Regions from separate parts of the Parageobacillus sp. G301 genome, predicted to be linked through region 1. Evidence: predicted binding sites of a transcription regulator. Region 1 holds the regulator's gene; the other holds the start of a gene.
The links. Region 1 encodes LexA, which represses DNA repair genes until DNA is damaged. Its sites were predicted from a motif close to CGAACATATGTTCG; they were not measured.

Region 1 (7,858 bases):
TGGATAAAGAAGGGAACGCCATAATGGTAACAAAAGATGAAGGGCCGCGTCGGGATACATCGCCAGAAGCGCTCGCTTCACTGCAGCCTGTCTTTCGTAAAAATGGAAAAATTACAGCCGGCAATGCGAGTCAAATGAGCGATGGGGCGGCTGCGGTGCTATTAATGGAAAAAGAAACAGCGTGGAAGCTTGGCGTAACGCCAAAAGCGAAGATCATCGCGCAAACGGTCGTCGGCTCCGATCCGACATATATGCTTGACGGTGTGATTCCGGCAACAAAAAAGGTGCTTCAAAAAGCGGGGTTAACGATTGATGATATCGATTTAATCGAAATTAACGAAGCATTTGCTCCTGTTGTATTAGCGTGGCAAAAGGAAATCGGCGCTCCGTTTTCCAAAGTGAACGTAAACGGCGGCGCCATTGCGCTCGGCCACCCGTTAGGAGCGACCGGTGCGAAATTAATGACATCGCTCGTTTACGAACTCAAACGGCGAAATGCCAAATACGGATTGCTGACGATTTGTATCGGTCACGGGATGGCTACCGCAACCATCATCGAACGGCTGTAACAAAAACCGGCGCTATCAATGCGCCGGTTCTTTTTAGTACTGATCCATGGATTGATTCCGCAATGAACGATGCGGAAGTTTCCAATTATACGTGTACGATAAAATTCTTAAAATCGTGACAACAACAAACAATATATAAAGCTCGACGGGGGTGGAGGCAAGTTTTGTTCCGACCGCTGCGCCGGCGACAATCGCCCATGCCGCGTAAATCTCCGAGCGGAGCACTAGCGGTTTTCTGCCGGCAAGGATGTCACGGATAATCCCGCCGCCGCTTCCCGTGAGCACCGCGGCAACAATCACCGCGCTTAACGGATGGTTCATTTTTACAGCATAAAGCGCTCCTTGGATGGCAAACGCCGAAAGACCGAGCGCATCAAAAAAATTTCCCCACCGTTTCCAATGTACCAATGTTTTTTGTGGAAATAAATAAACGATGGTCATTGCCAATAACGCGATAAGAAACAACGTTCCTTGCTCCCATAACGCTGATACTGGCACGCCGATTAACAAATTGCGAATGGCGCCGCCGCCAAACGCGGTGACGATGCCAAGAATGTAAACGCCAAGTAAATCATACTCTTCTTCCATAGCGACAATCGCACCGCTAATCGCAAAGGCAATCGTGCCAATGATGCTTAACACTTCCCATGTCATAAGTGCATTCCTTTCATTCTCGTTGTACGGTAACATTGTACGGTGATATAAACGGAAAATCAATCCTTCAAACTACATCGATATGATGACAAGTGTATGCTCGTTATAATAGCGATTTGCGGCAAGATTTGTTATGATGGATGCAGGTTGAGTTACGCTGATGGAAAGAAGGTGCTGCATTGAACGAACGCGAAAAAGTGATTTTAGTCGGGTGTCAACTTCCCCATATCGATGATGAACGGTTTTTTTATTCCATGGAAGAATTAGCGTCGCTAGTGCATACCGCTAACGGCGAAGTCATCATGACCGTTACGCAAAAGCGGGAAGCGATCCATCCAGCGACATATATCGGAAAAGGAAAAGTAGAAGAACTTGCTCACCTTGTCGAACAATTAGAGCCAGATGTCGTTATTTTTAATGATGAATTATCACCGAGTCAAAACCGTAACTTGTCAAGGCAGCTATCCGTACGCATTATTGACCGGACACAGCTTATTTTAGATATATTCGCGCAACGCGCACGTTCCAAAGAGGGAAAACTGCAAGTAGAGCTTGCTCAATTGCAATATTTATTGCCGCGTTTAAGCGGACAAGGAGCGGAGTTGTCTCGCCTTGGCGGCGGGATCGGAACAAGAGGACCGGGGGAAACAAAGTTAGAAACGGACCGCCGGCATATTTATCGGCGCATCGATGAAATTAAAACACAATTGAAATTGGTTGCCGAACATCGCGAGCGATACCGGGAACGCCGCAAAAAAAATCACGTTTTTCAAATTTCTCTTGTCGGTTATACGAACGCGGGAAAATCGACGCTGTTTAATCGCTTGACTGATGCGGATTCATTCGAAGAAAATTTATTGTTTGCCACCCTTGACCCGCTGACGAGAAAAATAACACTTCCAAGCGGCTATACCGCGCTCTTAACGGATACGGTCGGTTTTATTCAAGATTTGCCGACAACGTTAGTAGCGGCGTTTCGTTCCACGCTCGAGGAGGTAAAAGAAGCAGACTTAATTTTGCACGTTGTCGATTCATCGAATCCAGATTATTACAATCATGAACAGACGGTTTACGAATTGCTCGATGAGCTGGGCGTCTCCTCCATTCCGATCGTTACCATCTACAACAAACGGGATATTGCTCATCGCAACTTTGTGCCAAGTACAAAAACAGATGCAATTATCATCAGCGCTTTTAACGAGCACGATTTACACAGACTGCGGCAATTTATCGAAGAGACGATGATGAAGCAAATGGTTTATTATCATGTATCGATTCCGAGCAATGAGGGGAGACTGCTTGCTCAGTTAAAAGCGGAAACGATTTTACGTGAGTTGCATTATAATGAAGAAAGCGGTATGTATGAATGTAAAGGCTATATGATGCCAAAACATCCGTTATATGGACAATTGCGACAATATCAATAATAGAAAGGGTCATCATATGTTCACACAGTTACGACATGGAGAAAAAATCTCTGCACTGGTGAAAGAAATCGAAGCACAAATTGCACCAATCCACAAAGAAATTGATGAACGGATCGATATTAATCAATATCGGGTATTAGAAAGTTTTCGGCGTCATAAAGTGAGTGACAGTCATTTCATTCCATCAACAGGGTATGGATATGATGACATCGGCCGAGATACGCTCGAACAAATATATGCGGACGTATTCGGCGCCGAAGCGGGAATTGTCCGCCCGCAAATTATTTCAGGAACACATGCGATTTCCATTGCTTTATTCGGCATTCTCAGACCGGGCGATGAGCTGCTTTATATTACCGGAAACCCATATGATACGTTAGAAGAAATTGTTGGCATTCGCGGCAGCGGTGTCGGCTCATTAAAAGAATTTCATATTCATTATCAAAGTGTGCCGCTGACAACAGAAGGCCGAGTTGACTTTGATGCTGTCAAAAACGCGATTAATGAGCGGACAAAAATGATCGGCATTCAGCGTTCGAGAGGATATGCTACGCGGCCATCATTTACGATTGAAGAAATAAGCGAAATGATCTCGTTTGTAAAAGCGATCAAGCCGGATGTCGTTGTCTTCGTCGACAATTGTTATGGCGAATTTGTCGAAGAAAAAGAACCATGCCACGTTGGTGCAGACTTAATGGCGGGATCGCTGATTAAAAATCCCGGCGGAGGACTTGCGAAAACGGGAGGATATATCGTTGGAAAAAAACAATATGTGCAGGCATGCTCGTATCGCATGACTTCTCCGGGCATCGGCGCCGAAGCGGGCCCTACTTTATATAGCTTACATGAAATGTATCAAGGGTTTTTCTTAGCCCCTCATATCGTTGGCCAAGCGTTAAAAGGAGCGGTTTTTACAGCGGCGATGCTTGAACGAATTGGTTTAAACACGCAGCCGTCTTGGGATGCGAAGCGGACTGATTTAGTTCAGTCAGTACAATTTGAGGATCCAGAACAAATGATCGCGTTTTGCCAAGCGATACAATTTTCCTCTCCGGTAAACGCACATTTTACTCCGTACCCAAGCTATATGCCCGGCTATGAAGACGACGTCATTATGGCGGCAGGAACGTTTATTCAAGGAGCGAGCATTGAATTAACTGCGGACGGTCCGATTCGGCCTCCATATGTTGCTTATGTACAAGGAGGATTAACATATTCTCATGTGAAAATCGCTATTTGTACGGCGATTGATCAGCTAATGGAAAAACGATTAATTTCTTTGTAAGGAAATCTAACATTTCATTGACATATATTCTAACGTGATGTAAAATTAAATATCATAAGCGAGGAGGAATTGGCATGAATAGCAATATTCGTCGTTCCATGCCATTGTTTCCGATTGGGATAGTGATGCAATTAACAGAATTGTCTGCCCGTCAAATCCGTTATTACGAGGAGCATGGCCTTGTTTCTCCAGCACGCACAGAAGGGAATCGCCGTTTATTTTCACTAAACGATATCGATCGTCTTCTTGAAATTAAGGACTTGATTGATCAGGGAGTAAACTTGGCCGGCATCAAGCAAATTTTTGCAGCGCGACAATCGGATAAGAATAAAGAACAAACGGAAAAAGTGGAAAAAGTGGTGAACCAAAGATTATCCGATGAGGAATTGCGCGAAATTTTGCGAACGGAACTCATGCAAGCGGGCCGATTTCATCGTGCATCACTACGCCAAGGAGATCTCGCTCGCTTCTTTCATTAATAATCGTTCGTCATAAAATTGGGAGCCGGGGAGGAGTTTAGAAATGGCAAAGTACACAAGAGAAGACATTATGCGCATCGTCAAAGAAGAAAACGTCAAGTATATCCGTCTGCAATTTACCGATATTCTTGGCACTGTCAAAAACGTAGAAATTCCAATCAGCCAGCTAGAAAAAGCGCTAGACAACAAAATGATGTTCGACGGTTCATCGATCGAAGGATTTGTCCGTATCGAAGAATCGGATATGTACTTATATCCTGATTTAGATACGTTCGTTATTTTCCCATGGACGGCGGAAAAAGGAAAAGTAGCCCGCTTTATTTGTGACATCTATAATGCAGATGGTACTCCGTTTGAAGGGTGTCCGCGCTATAACTTAAAGCGGATGTTAAAAGAGATGGAAGCGCTCGGATTTACCGCTTTCAATCTAGGTGCAGAACCAGAATTCTTCCTATTTAAACTCGATGAAAATGGGCGTCCTACCCTTGAATTGAACGACCAAGGCGGTTATTTTGACTTGGCGCCAACCGATTTAGGAGAAAACTGTCGTCGTGATATCGTTCTCGAATTAGAAGAAATGGGATTTGAAATTGAAGCTTCACACCATGAAGTGGCGCCTGGCCAGCACGAAATTGACTTTAAATACGCCGATGCGGTAAAAGCGTGCGACGACATTCAAACATTTAAGCTTGTTGTCAAAACCATTGCACGCAAACACGGTCTTCACGCGACATTTATGCCGAAACCAATCTTCGGCATTAACGGTTCTGGAATGCACTGCAATTTATCTTTATTTAGAAATAATGAAAACGCGTTTTTCGATCCAAATGGCGACTTGCAATTAAGCGATACGGCGCTTCAATTTATTGCCGGTGTGCTGAAACATGCGCCAAACTTTACGGCAGTGACAAACCCAACGGTGAACTCATACAAACGTCTTGTTCCTGGATATGAAGCGCCATGTTATGTTGCATGGTCCGCTCGCAACCGCAGCCCGCTGATCCGTATTCCAGCTTCACGGGGAATGAGCACGCGCATTGAGGTGCGCAGCGTGGATCCATCGGCAAACCCTTATTTAGCAATGGCGGTATTGTTAGCAGCTGGACTAGACGGAATTAAAAACAAATTAACTCCTCCGGCTCCAGTGGACCGCAACATTTACGTGATGACAAAAGAAGAACGCCTAGAAGAAGGAATTGTTGACTTGCCAGCGACATTGGCGGAAGCGCTCGAAAACTTAAAATCGGACGAAGTAATCGTTCAAGCCCTCGGAAAACATCTATTCGAACATTTCGTCGAAGCGAAAGAAATCGAATGGGATATGTTCCGAACTGCTGTTCATCAATGGGAACGCGATCAATATATGGAACTCTATTAAAAGGCAAAAGGCTATCTCGCTTCATGCGAGATAGCCTTTGTTTGTATAAATGCTTAGTGAATGACGCGATAGACGCCGATTACTTTGCCGAGAATCGTGCAATCGCGGACGATAATTGGTTCTAAATTAGAGTTTTCCGGCTGCAGGCGAATATGATCTTTCTCTTTAAAAAACCGCTTTACCGTTGCCTCATTGTCTTCCGTCATTGCTACAACGATATCTCCGTTATCCGCGGATTGCTGTTGGCGCACAATCACATAATCTCCATCTAAAATACCTGCTTCAATCATGCTGTCTCCCATCACTTCAAGCATAAAAACGTGATCTCCCGATGAAACGAGCCGTTTCGGCAGCGGAAAATAATCTTCAATGTTTTCAATGGCTGTAATCGGCTGACCGGCCGTCACTTTGCCGATGATCGGCACTGAGATGACATCGTCTGTTTGATTGGAAGTAGAAAAATCTGCATCCAAAATTTCAATGGCTCGCGGCTTTGTTGGATCGCGGCGAATATATCCTTTGCTTTCGAGACGTGCTAAATGCCCGTGTACGGTGGAGCTGGAAGCAAGTCCGACTGCTTCGCCGATTTCGCGGACAGAAGGAGGGTAGCCCTTTGTTTTTACTTCTTTTTTAATAAAATCCAAAATTTGCTGTTGCCGCTTTGATAGTTTCGTCATCCTACACACCTCTTACCACATCATTTGTTTACATTATAGCATGCAGGCATAAAAAAAACAAACATAAGTTCGAAATTTATATTGACACAAACAAATGTTCCTCATTATAATGAGGATAAAACCGAACAAACATTCTTAAGAGGTGGGATAACATGAAACGCATGTTTGTGCATTATATTATTTTTTCGGCGCTTTTATTGATGGTAATTGGGGCATTTTTATACGCGAATAAACCGATAGAAAAAGACAAATATATGGAAATTACGGTCGCATCGGGAGACACGCTATGGAAGCTGGCAAAGGAATATGAAGGACAACATCAACTTTCGACAACGGAATTTATTAACTGGGTGATCGATGTCAATCATTTGTCGAGCCAACGAATTGTCGCCGGTGAAAAAATTGTTATTCCTGTGTTAAAATCAAAAGAAGACAAATCGTTAGTCGTCAGCAAATAAAATCATGGAGTGGTTAAAGTGAAAGCGGTTATTTACTGTCGTGTCAGCACAGATAAGGGAGAGCAGGAGACATCGCTGGAACGCCAGAGAGAAGAGCTGGAGCTTCTTGCGGAAAAGCACGGCTTTGAAGTAGTGAAAGTCATTATGGAACAAGCAAGCGGCTATGAAGTAGACAGAGACGGTGTGTTTGACTTGCTTTCCACGTTGAAAGAGCAGCGGATTGATGCGCTTCTTATCCAAGATGAAACAAGATTGGGACGCGGCCATGCAAGAATCGCACTTCTCCACTGCATTCAAAAAGAGGGAGTAAAAATATATACGATCACCCATAACGGCGAAATGCAGCTATCAGAGGCGGATTCGATGGTATTAAACATTCTTAGCATTGTCGAAGAGTATCAGCGGAAAATACATAATTTAAAAATTAAGCGCGGAATGAGGCGGGCGATTGAGCAGGGGTACCGGCCTGAGCGAAATTTAAAGCACATTGGCGAAAATGCTGGGAGGGAGCGAATCGATCTCCCTGTCGAAGAAATCGTCCGCCTTCGCCATAACGGTTTGACGTTTGCGGAAATTGCTGCGACATTGCGCGGGTTTGGTTACGATGTTTCGAAAGCGACCGTTCACCGCCGCTATCGAGAATATGTGGATTCTCATTCATCGTCCATATGAAAGTATCGTTAATAAACAATCTTTTCCGTTGCTTTTTTATATAAAGATGCATCCGTTCTTCGTTTGCGGCGGATCTTTTTGCATTCATGGATTTTAAACGTCTTGTCGCAATATGCCCAAGCGTGTGATGAAGCAAGATAGTTGCGATTTCTATTTATGTCCTATAAGATGAGAGCGTAACAATACAATAATAGGTGGAGGCAAACATGTTATCAAAGCAAAAAATGGCACGAATTAACGAGTTGGCCAAAAAGGCGAA
Region 2 (7,858 bases), 620 kb from region 1:
AATCCATATTATCTAAAGAAAATATGATTTTGTTAGGAGGGTTATTATGGGAATTTTAAGCGGTAATCCAAAAGAAGAGCCGATGCACTACGGAGAAGTATTTGGTGTATGGTCGTATTTACTGACGGCTAAAGGATTATTAGCCGGATATCAAACATTGCTTAACCATACAGGTGATGAGGATTTAAAAAAATTTATCGAGGATAGTATCGAAAACGTTCTAAAACCGGAAATACAAGAAACAGAAAACTTGTTAAAAGAAAATGGAATAGCACTTCCGCCATCACCGCCAGAACGGCCAAAAGCATGCTTGGAAGATATTCCTGCAGGCGCGAGATTTACTGACCCGGAAATTGCTGCAATGCTTAGTAAAGATATTGCAGCCGGCTTAGTGGCATGTAGTACAATTATGGGGCAGTGCATCAGGGAAGATATTGCTCTAATGTATGGTCAATTTCACATGAAAAAAGCGCAATATGGCGCTAAATTGCTTAGAATGAACAAAGAAAAAGGTTGGCTAGTTCCACCACCGCTCAATGTGAAAAGTTCGGATTGTTAATCTAAAAGCTTGCGATTGCGCAAGCTTTTGTTTTTTATGATTGGCGTTGATGAAAAATAGTTTCATCAATAAAGGCGACTAGACCAAGACCGAACAGGAGGCCTGACCATAGATTACGAGCCGAGTTTGCAGATCGAGTTGCATAATTTGAATGATTTTTAAATTCACGTTTTCAGCAGTCATACGATCCTCCTTCGTTTCATTCCGCACTTACACCTTCACATCGTTTCTTCCCCCATCTTTCCCCAAATAAACAAGTTATAATCAAGATTAGCAGGAAAATTGCCCTTATAAATAAACAGAACAAAAATTAATTCAACATAATGTAAATTATGTAGAAAACATAGTGACAGGAAAACGGCAGAATTTTGGCAGAAAAATGACAGATTATTTTGTTTCGGACATGCTATGATGGTGTCGTGGATATGTTGAAGCAGAGTGTCACTCCGGATCGGGGTGGCGTTTTTATTTTAAGGATCAGTTTGGTTCAATAGGAATAATTTGTAAAGAATTTTTTATTGAATAAATGGGGATAATAGTTTGATAAGGAAAATGCAGGAGTGCGTAGCATGTTTGAGGTTATAATTGCGATGTAGTGCTTATTAGCATTTTGGCGTAGGGGAGATTGGAAAAACATTGAGAAATATTATTCAACTTTGCTATATGTAGCTGTTGCCAATCTCACATATAAAGTGATTGCCCTGTTTCATTTTCATCTATGGAAAATGAAAGGTGCAGAAATGTTAGGAGATACAGCAGCTTATTTTGTATATCTTTTGTTTATTATGGTTCCTGCAACATTGATTTACTTATCTAATTATCTAGATACTGCACTACAACAAATTTTTTATATAGCGAAGTGGGTTGCTCTATTTACTGTAATTGAATGAATAGGATTAGAGTATTTCGATACAATTAACCATCATATTCTTCTATTCTAGTCATGCTGGCAAATGCGGTTTAACAAAATTTATTATTAACAAAGCGCCAAAGACAGCCTCTTATCGTTCATTTTTGAACTGTAAGAGGCTGTTTTATAGAATAAAATTATTTATTTAAACTATGTTCTAAATAATCAATGAAAACAAAAAAGCAAATAATCAACAAAGTAAATGAATGGAAGAAATGGTTTTTCCATGCGGGATGACTCCCACTTCTAATTGGGGCGGGGTGTAAACCAATAGAAGTGGGAAGAGGAATCGCCATAACGTAGAAAATAACGAACATATGTGCTATAATTGAATTATCTTATGCAGATTGTTTTTTGAACAAGAAAGAGATGGAGAAAGGGGATGTTACGTGAAACTTTCCACCATCATACATTCACGCTGATCGAAAAGCTAAGCTTTCGCAATACGCCAGCATGTTGAGTCCAACGTACAAGGAACTCTCATTCATTGCTGAAACGGTACATAGAGCTTGGTCAACTTCTCTTCGTTAGAAGGGATTATCTAAACAAAGTGAAAGTGGGAGCAGTTTAAAAAAGGGGAAAAATAACATGGAGGCAACGTACCAAAAGCGAAGCCGAGTAATTTTCCATGTCGACTGTAATTCGTTTTTCGCCAGCTGCGAAATCGCTCGAGACCCCTCATTAAAAGGAAAAGCGGTTGTTGTAGCGGGAGATCCGAAAGAACGAAAAGGAGTTGTGTTAGCGGCGAACTATATCGCGAAACAGCGTTTTGGTATTTATACGACAATGCCATTATGGGAAGCGAAGAAAAGGTGCCCGCAACTTGTTGTTCTAAAACCCGATTTTCATTTATACCGCGAGATAAGTGAGAAAGTATTTCAGTTTTTAGCAACGTTTACACCCGTTTTAGAGCGCGCTTCGATAGACGAAGGATACTTGGATATCACCGATTGTTATTTGCTTGGTTCACCGTTGGATATCGCGGAGCAAATTCAAAAAGGGTTGTTACAGACGCTACATATTCCTGTAAGCATTGGAATTGCACCAAATAAATTTTTAGCCAAAATGGCAAGCAACATGAAAAAACCATTGGGCATCACGGTGCTGCGCAAACGCGATGTGCCGAAAGTACTTTGGCCTCTCCCTGTTCAGAAGATGCATGGCATCGGTGACAAAACGGCAAAAAAATTAAATAGTATCGGCATTTTTACGATTGGCGAATTGGCAAAGGCGGAAAAAGTGACATTACAAAATTTGCTTGGCATCAATGGGGTTCGATTAAAAGAGTGGGCTAATGGGATTGATCCCCGTCCTGTTGATCCAGAATCAGGAGAAAAGTGGAAATCCATCGGAAACTCCACAACGCTTTCCCGCAATGTGACAGAAGAACGGATTCTTCTTGAAGTGCTGCGCGATTTGGCGCAATCCGTCAGCAATCGCATGAAACAAAAAGGCGTCGTCTCTTCCACCGTCCAAATTATGATCCGCTACAGCAATTTTCAAACGATCACCCGCAGTAAAACATGGGGAAATCCGTTCCAGGAGGCGGAAGAAATTTTTCAGCGCGCCGTCTACTTATTAAAACGCCATTGGAACGGCAATCCGGTAAGACTGTTAGGAATTACCGCCGTAGACGTATTTGATAAAAAAGAGGCGGTGAAACAATTAGACTTGTTTCACTTTGAAGAAGAAGCCAAAAAAGAAGCGTTATGGAATACGATTGAGCAGCTGCAACAAAAATTCGGTAATAGTATTATTCAAAGAGGATCTGAACTTTTCAGAGACAAAAGCGGTGATAATGGAAAATCGTTATAACGATAGAAGTGATAGCGTTAGTCATCCTTGTTCTTGCCTTGTTTCAAAGACGAAAAGTTTATGTATCGCTAATTATAGAGAACTCGTTTCAGAAAGATATGTTGATGTTTTTTTAACAACAATGGTAATATTGATACATATACATCAACAAAAAGAGGGATGCTATGAAACCAACACCAGCTATCTGTTTTGCTGCGGATGTCAAAAAGTCCAGACAGATGGAAAAGGGACGTCTACTAAGTATCTTGAACGAATATCAACAGATGATCAATCAGCGATTCCATCAAGATTTACTCGTTCCATTTACGATTCGAAATGGAGATGAACTGATTGGAGTCATCGGAAACTTTGCTGTCGCATATCCACTTATTGATTATATATTGCAACAATCTCATTTGCATCGATGCCCGTTTTATCTAGGAATTGGCATTGGAAAACTGGAAACGACGAATATAACCGATGTTCATGCGATAAACGGAAGCGCAATATTATACGCGTTTGAAGCGAGAGATCAACACCTAAAAGAAAAGAGCGACAAAATAAAGATTTGGAATGAAGCCGAAGCGGAGACGAGTTTTTATATTTTATCCGAATCCGTTCCTTCCGAACCGTTGAATACATTATTAGGGTTTATCTTATCAACCAAACGAAAATGGACAAGCAAACAGCAACAAGTTATTCGCCTGATCGAGCAATTCCCTGAATGGACATACGAAAAAATTGGAAACCATTTAGGGTACAAATCGCCCATTTCTACTGTCAGTTATTTGCTAAAGCGCGCCGATTATCAAAAAGTAAAAGCGGCGGAAGCCAGCTTTACTCAATTGCTACTTTTGTATGAAAAGCTTTTAAAATAGACGCATAAGGAGCGATCATCTTGTGGGTATATTTTTATGTGGCGCATTTGCTGGGAGATTTTATTTTCCAATCGGATCGATTAGTTAAAGAAAGAAAGGATAAACCGCTTGTCGCTCTAGGCAAACATATCGCCATTCATATCGTTTTAATGGCAATCGCCAGCCTTATGATGATGTTTGTGCACCATTCATTTCATCTCTCTATTTTTCTATTGCTTGGACAAGTCATTTTGCTTATTTCTATTTGTCATTATCTCATTGACTACGGCAAAATCAAATGGAATGATAAGTTGAAAGGAACAGGCAGTCGGGCATTTTTATTTCTTATTGACCAGATACTTCATTTTTTAACCATTTGGATCGTTTTTTATGATATGGTCATTCCAGCATGGTTATTAGAAAACGGCATACCATCTTTTTTGGAAGGTTGGGACACGGATGAAAAAATCGTCGCTACGATTTGTGTTTTCATCTTAGCCACTTATGGCGCTGGCCATTTTCTTCAAATTTTGTTACAAAATATGGTGCCAAATTATGAGCTTCAGGAAGGCATTTATCGTTTATCCGATGAAAAAATTGAAGTAAAAACAAAACACGAGAATAACGGAAGACAGGAAGTCGAAATTACCACCGTAAAAACAGAACAATTTTTTCATGATTCTCCCGCAAAAATCGGCCAAATCATTGGCATGTTAGAACGAACGCTGATCATTATTTTTATGATGATGGATATGCCGCAAGGACTGGCGTTTTTAGCGGCGTTAAAAACATTAACCCGTTTCAAGCAATTCGAACATAAACAGTTTGCCGAGTATTATCTTATTGGTACTTTGTCAAGCGCCATTATTGGCATTTTGCTAGGAATAGTTGCTTCAAAGATTTGGTGAATCCGCTCTTGCGACTATGAAACTATCATTTATCACATCTTTAATAAACGCATTCCATCATTCCTGATTATTGAGAAAATGAAGGGGATGTTGTAAGGAAAGAACCATACCGATTGTGATAGCAGTGGTAGAGAAACTAGCGGCCTAAATTCGTCTAATGTAAGAAAAAGCGGCAGGTAACCCCTGCCGCTTTATATTTATACTAATTTATCCAGATGGGCCCGCCGGTTTACCGCGTACATAATCGGCGCGCCAACCACCATGACGACAAATTCGCCTGCGGCGGTCGTCAGCCACGTGAAAAGGAATGGCAGGTCAAACGCCAGCTTTAACTCCCACGCAATCAAAAACATCGTAAACGTAAATACCAGCGTATTGACGGCCATCCGCGCCCATACATTTTTCACATACCGCATCGAAAAAATCGTGATCAGAAGGGCGATAACCGACTGCCCGACCCCGAAAATGAGATCGTACGCCACCATCGGCGAGAAAAACAGATTGGCAAAAAAGACGCCTAACACAATGCCAAAGAAATACTTTTTATTAAACACGACAAGATGATTCAGCATTTCCGACACGCGAAACTGTACGTTAGTAAATCCAAACGGCTGAATCAGCATTGTCACCGCGATGTACACGGCTGCTAAAATGCCGTTTACGACGATCGTTCTAATGTTCATATGCTTCTCCCCTTACATCGTTAAGGTATATACAAAAAAGGCACCATCGGTATACATGGTGTGGCAAAATGGTGTGGCAAAAAAGCAACATTTATTATTTTATCAAGAAAAGAAGGAAATGCAATGATTGTTTTCTTTTTCGGGATAAATAAGGATAATACCATTCTAATCATGTTATTCTAAAAGAAAAGTGTGACAAAATGTATAGGGAGACGACTCGCTGTTTGTTACATCCTATTTATCCCGAAATCGTTGGAGGTTCGTATGCCGTATTATGTTTGGATAATCATTAATGTGTTATTCATCATTGGTTCTGTACTGTATATATGGGGCGTTCATTCGTATGATTCCACCGTCATTTTATTAGGAAAACTGTTCGCTCAGCTAGCTATATTATTGTTTCTCATTAACGTTAACATGTACTTTATATTTCTTGTCATTAGAAAATCGAAAGTGCGTAACGTGAAAGTTGCATTAAGCAACCTGTCACGAAAAATGATGAGGACACATATTCCCATTGCTTTAGCAGGAACAAGCCTTATCGCGCTTCATGCAGGAATTATGCTTTTTCAGTTGGGAGAAATAATCGGATTTTTTCATCCAAAAATGATAACCGGATATTTTGCGATTTTCATGCTAGCACTTACTTTGTTCGCAGGAGTGCTCCGCCATAAAAAAGCTTCCGGTTTTCGTCGAAAATTTCATTTAACGACGGCGATGATTTTTGTGGGTGTGTTCATAATTCACCTTTTTCTTCCATTATAATGAAATTAAGGGATGTTGATAAAATGACTCGTTTCCTGCGACCGAAAATTCACAACTGCTTTTACTTGCACTGTACGAGTTGATGTCATCGATGGATGGAAAGACAAAAATGGGATATATGAAATTCATTTAGGATATTTTCACGAGGAATATGTCAAGCGACGGAAATGGCTGGATGAAAAAACGCAGAATTAGCAAAAATGGCTCCTACGGATAAGGAAAGGGTTCAAATTCTTGAAATTCGTGACGATGAAATAAAACATTATCAACGATTTACAAAAAATATATGTAAGTCTGACAGGTATGCAGCTTGATGTCAAAGTTATGGAGGAATGTCCTAATACCTATGTTGAAGGGTTAGAATATGACCTGGAAGATGAACGAAAAACTGTTGATTTTTACCTAGATATTGCTGAAGAGTTGAATAATCCATATATAAAAGAAATTTTCCGCCGTGTAGCAGCAGATGGACAAAATCATGCAGTCTGGTTCCTATACTATTTTATAAAGAATAAAAGAGCTGAATTGTAATGAATTCAGCTCTTTTATTATATGAAAAAAGATGTATTTAACCATCTTTTTAGCCCTGACGTTATTTTAAAAAATGGGCAGACCGAATGAAAGACTTGTTAGCAACCAACAGTACCTTCAGGGAAAGCAGGAGTTATTCCTGTAGCCGCGACTTGCATTTGTTGGACTTGTAATACTTTTACAGTAAGATCCATGACGATTTTTTCGCGCAATGAGCTAAACTCTCCCTCAGGGCTTACATGAGTTGGCGAAAAATCAAGTTCGTAGAAATTCGCGCCTATTAACTCGCCGTATGGTTGTTCATTATATTTGACGAGATTTTGGAAGAAATATTTATCTAAGCGAGGAGTTAAGTCGTTTTTCTCATTAAGGAAGAAAGCTTTGCTGTCTTCTGAAATACCGATAATTGGGAAAGTGAGGAAATCGCCTTCTAGGAGTTCTGCAAAACCAGAAAACGGAAGATCGGCAATTCTATCTAGGAGTGCTCCATTACATGCATTGGAAGCATATTCAATATCTTTGCGAATGAAACCTGACACAAATAATTTGGCTCTTGTGACTCTAAAGAAGTCCGTGTCGTCAATACGCGCAAATCTAACAGGCACCAATTTCACTTGTTCTAAAAATACATTCTTTGTCACTCTCTTAATTTCAGTTGCAGCCGGATCAAGCGGAATATCTGCCTCTAAAACAACTTGAATGGTTCTTTCCGCTAGTACAACTGGAACTTTAAGAATTGGCGTAAGACCTGGTGTAGCGACTACCGGGGTAGCTTCATCGGAAAAATGGGATTGTGTATTTGCTTCTACTGGACAAGCTGGGGAAATCGGTTGTTTATTCTTATTGCAAAA

Region 2: QSJ37_RS01955 (DNA polymerase IV) is a predicted target of LexA. The motif match lies at 1,780-1,793, and genes of this name have one in related genera.

The regions. Positions count from the first base shown of each region.
Region 1 is NZ_BSDB01000001.1:972,613-980,470, reverse strand. Features, by position in the region: gene QSJ37_RS04985 (thiolase family protein) at 1-569, shown strand, start outside; gene QSJ37_RS04980 (trimeric intracellular cation channel family protein) at 603-1,223, opposite strand; gene hflX (GTPase HflX) at 1,403-2,650, shown strand; gene QSJ37_RS04970 (methionine gamma-lyase family protein) at 2,667-3,935, shown strand; gene QSJ37_RS04965 (MerR family transcriptional regulator) at 4,010-4,414, shown strand; gene glnA (type I glutamate--ammonia ligase) at 4,458-5,792, shown strand; gene lexA (transcriptional repressor LexA) at 5,846-6,469, opposite strand; gene yneA (cell division suppressor protein YneA) at 6,622-6,927, shown strand; gene QSJ37_RS04945 (YneB family resolvase-like protein) at 6,946-7,599, shown strand; gene QSJ37_RS04940 (DUF896 domain-containing protein) at 7,806-7,858, shown strand, end outside.
Region 2 is NZ_BSDB01000001.1:355,043-362,900, forward strand. Features, by position in the region: gene QSJ37_RS01945 (DUF3231 family protein) at 47-559, shown strand; partial or broken gene QSJ37_RS01950 (DUF2243 domain-containing protein) at 606-683, opposite strand; gene QSJ37_RS01955 (DNA polymerase IV) at 2,058-3,284, shown strand; gene QSJ37_RS01960 (SatD family protein) at 3,449-4,141, shown strand; gene QSJ37_RS01965 (DUF3307 domain-containing protein) at 4,162-5,028, shown strand; gene QSJ37_RS01970 (QueT transporter family protein) at 5,226-5,711, opposite strand; gene QSJ37_RS01975 (hypothetical protein) at 5,976-6,476, shown strand; partial or broken gene QSJ37_RS01980 (ferritin-like domain-containing protein) at 6,662-7,007, shown strand; gene QSJ37_RS01985 (CsxC family protein) at 7,106-7,858, opposite strand, start outside.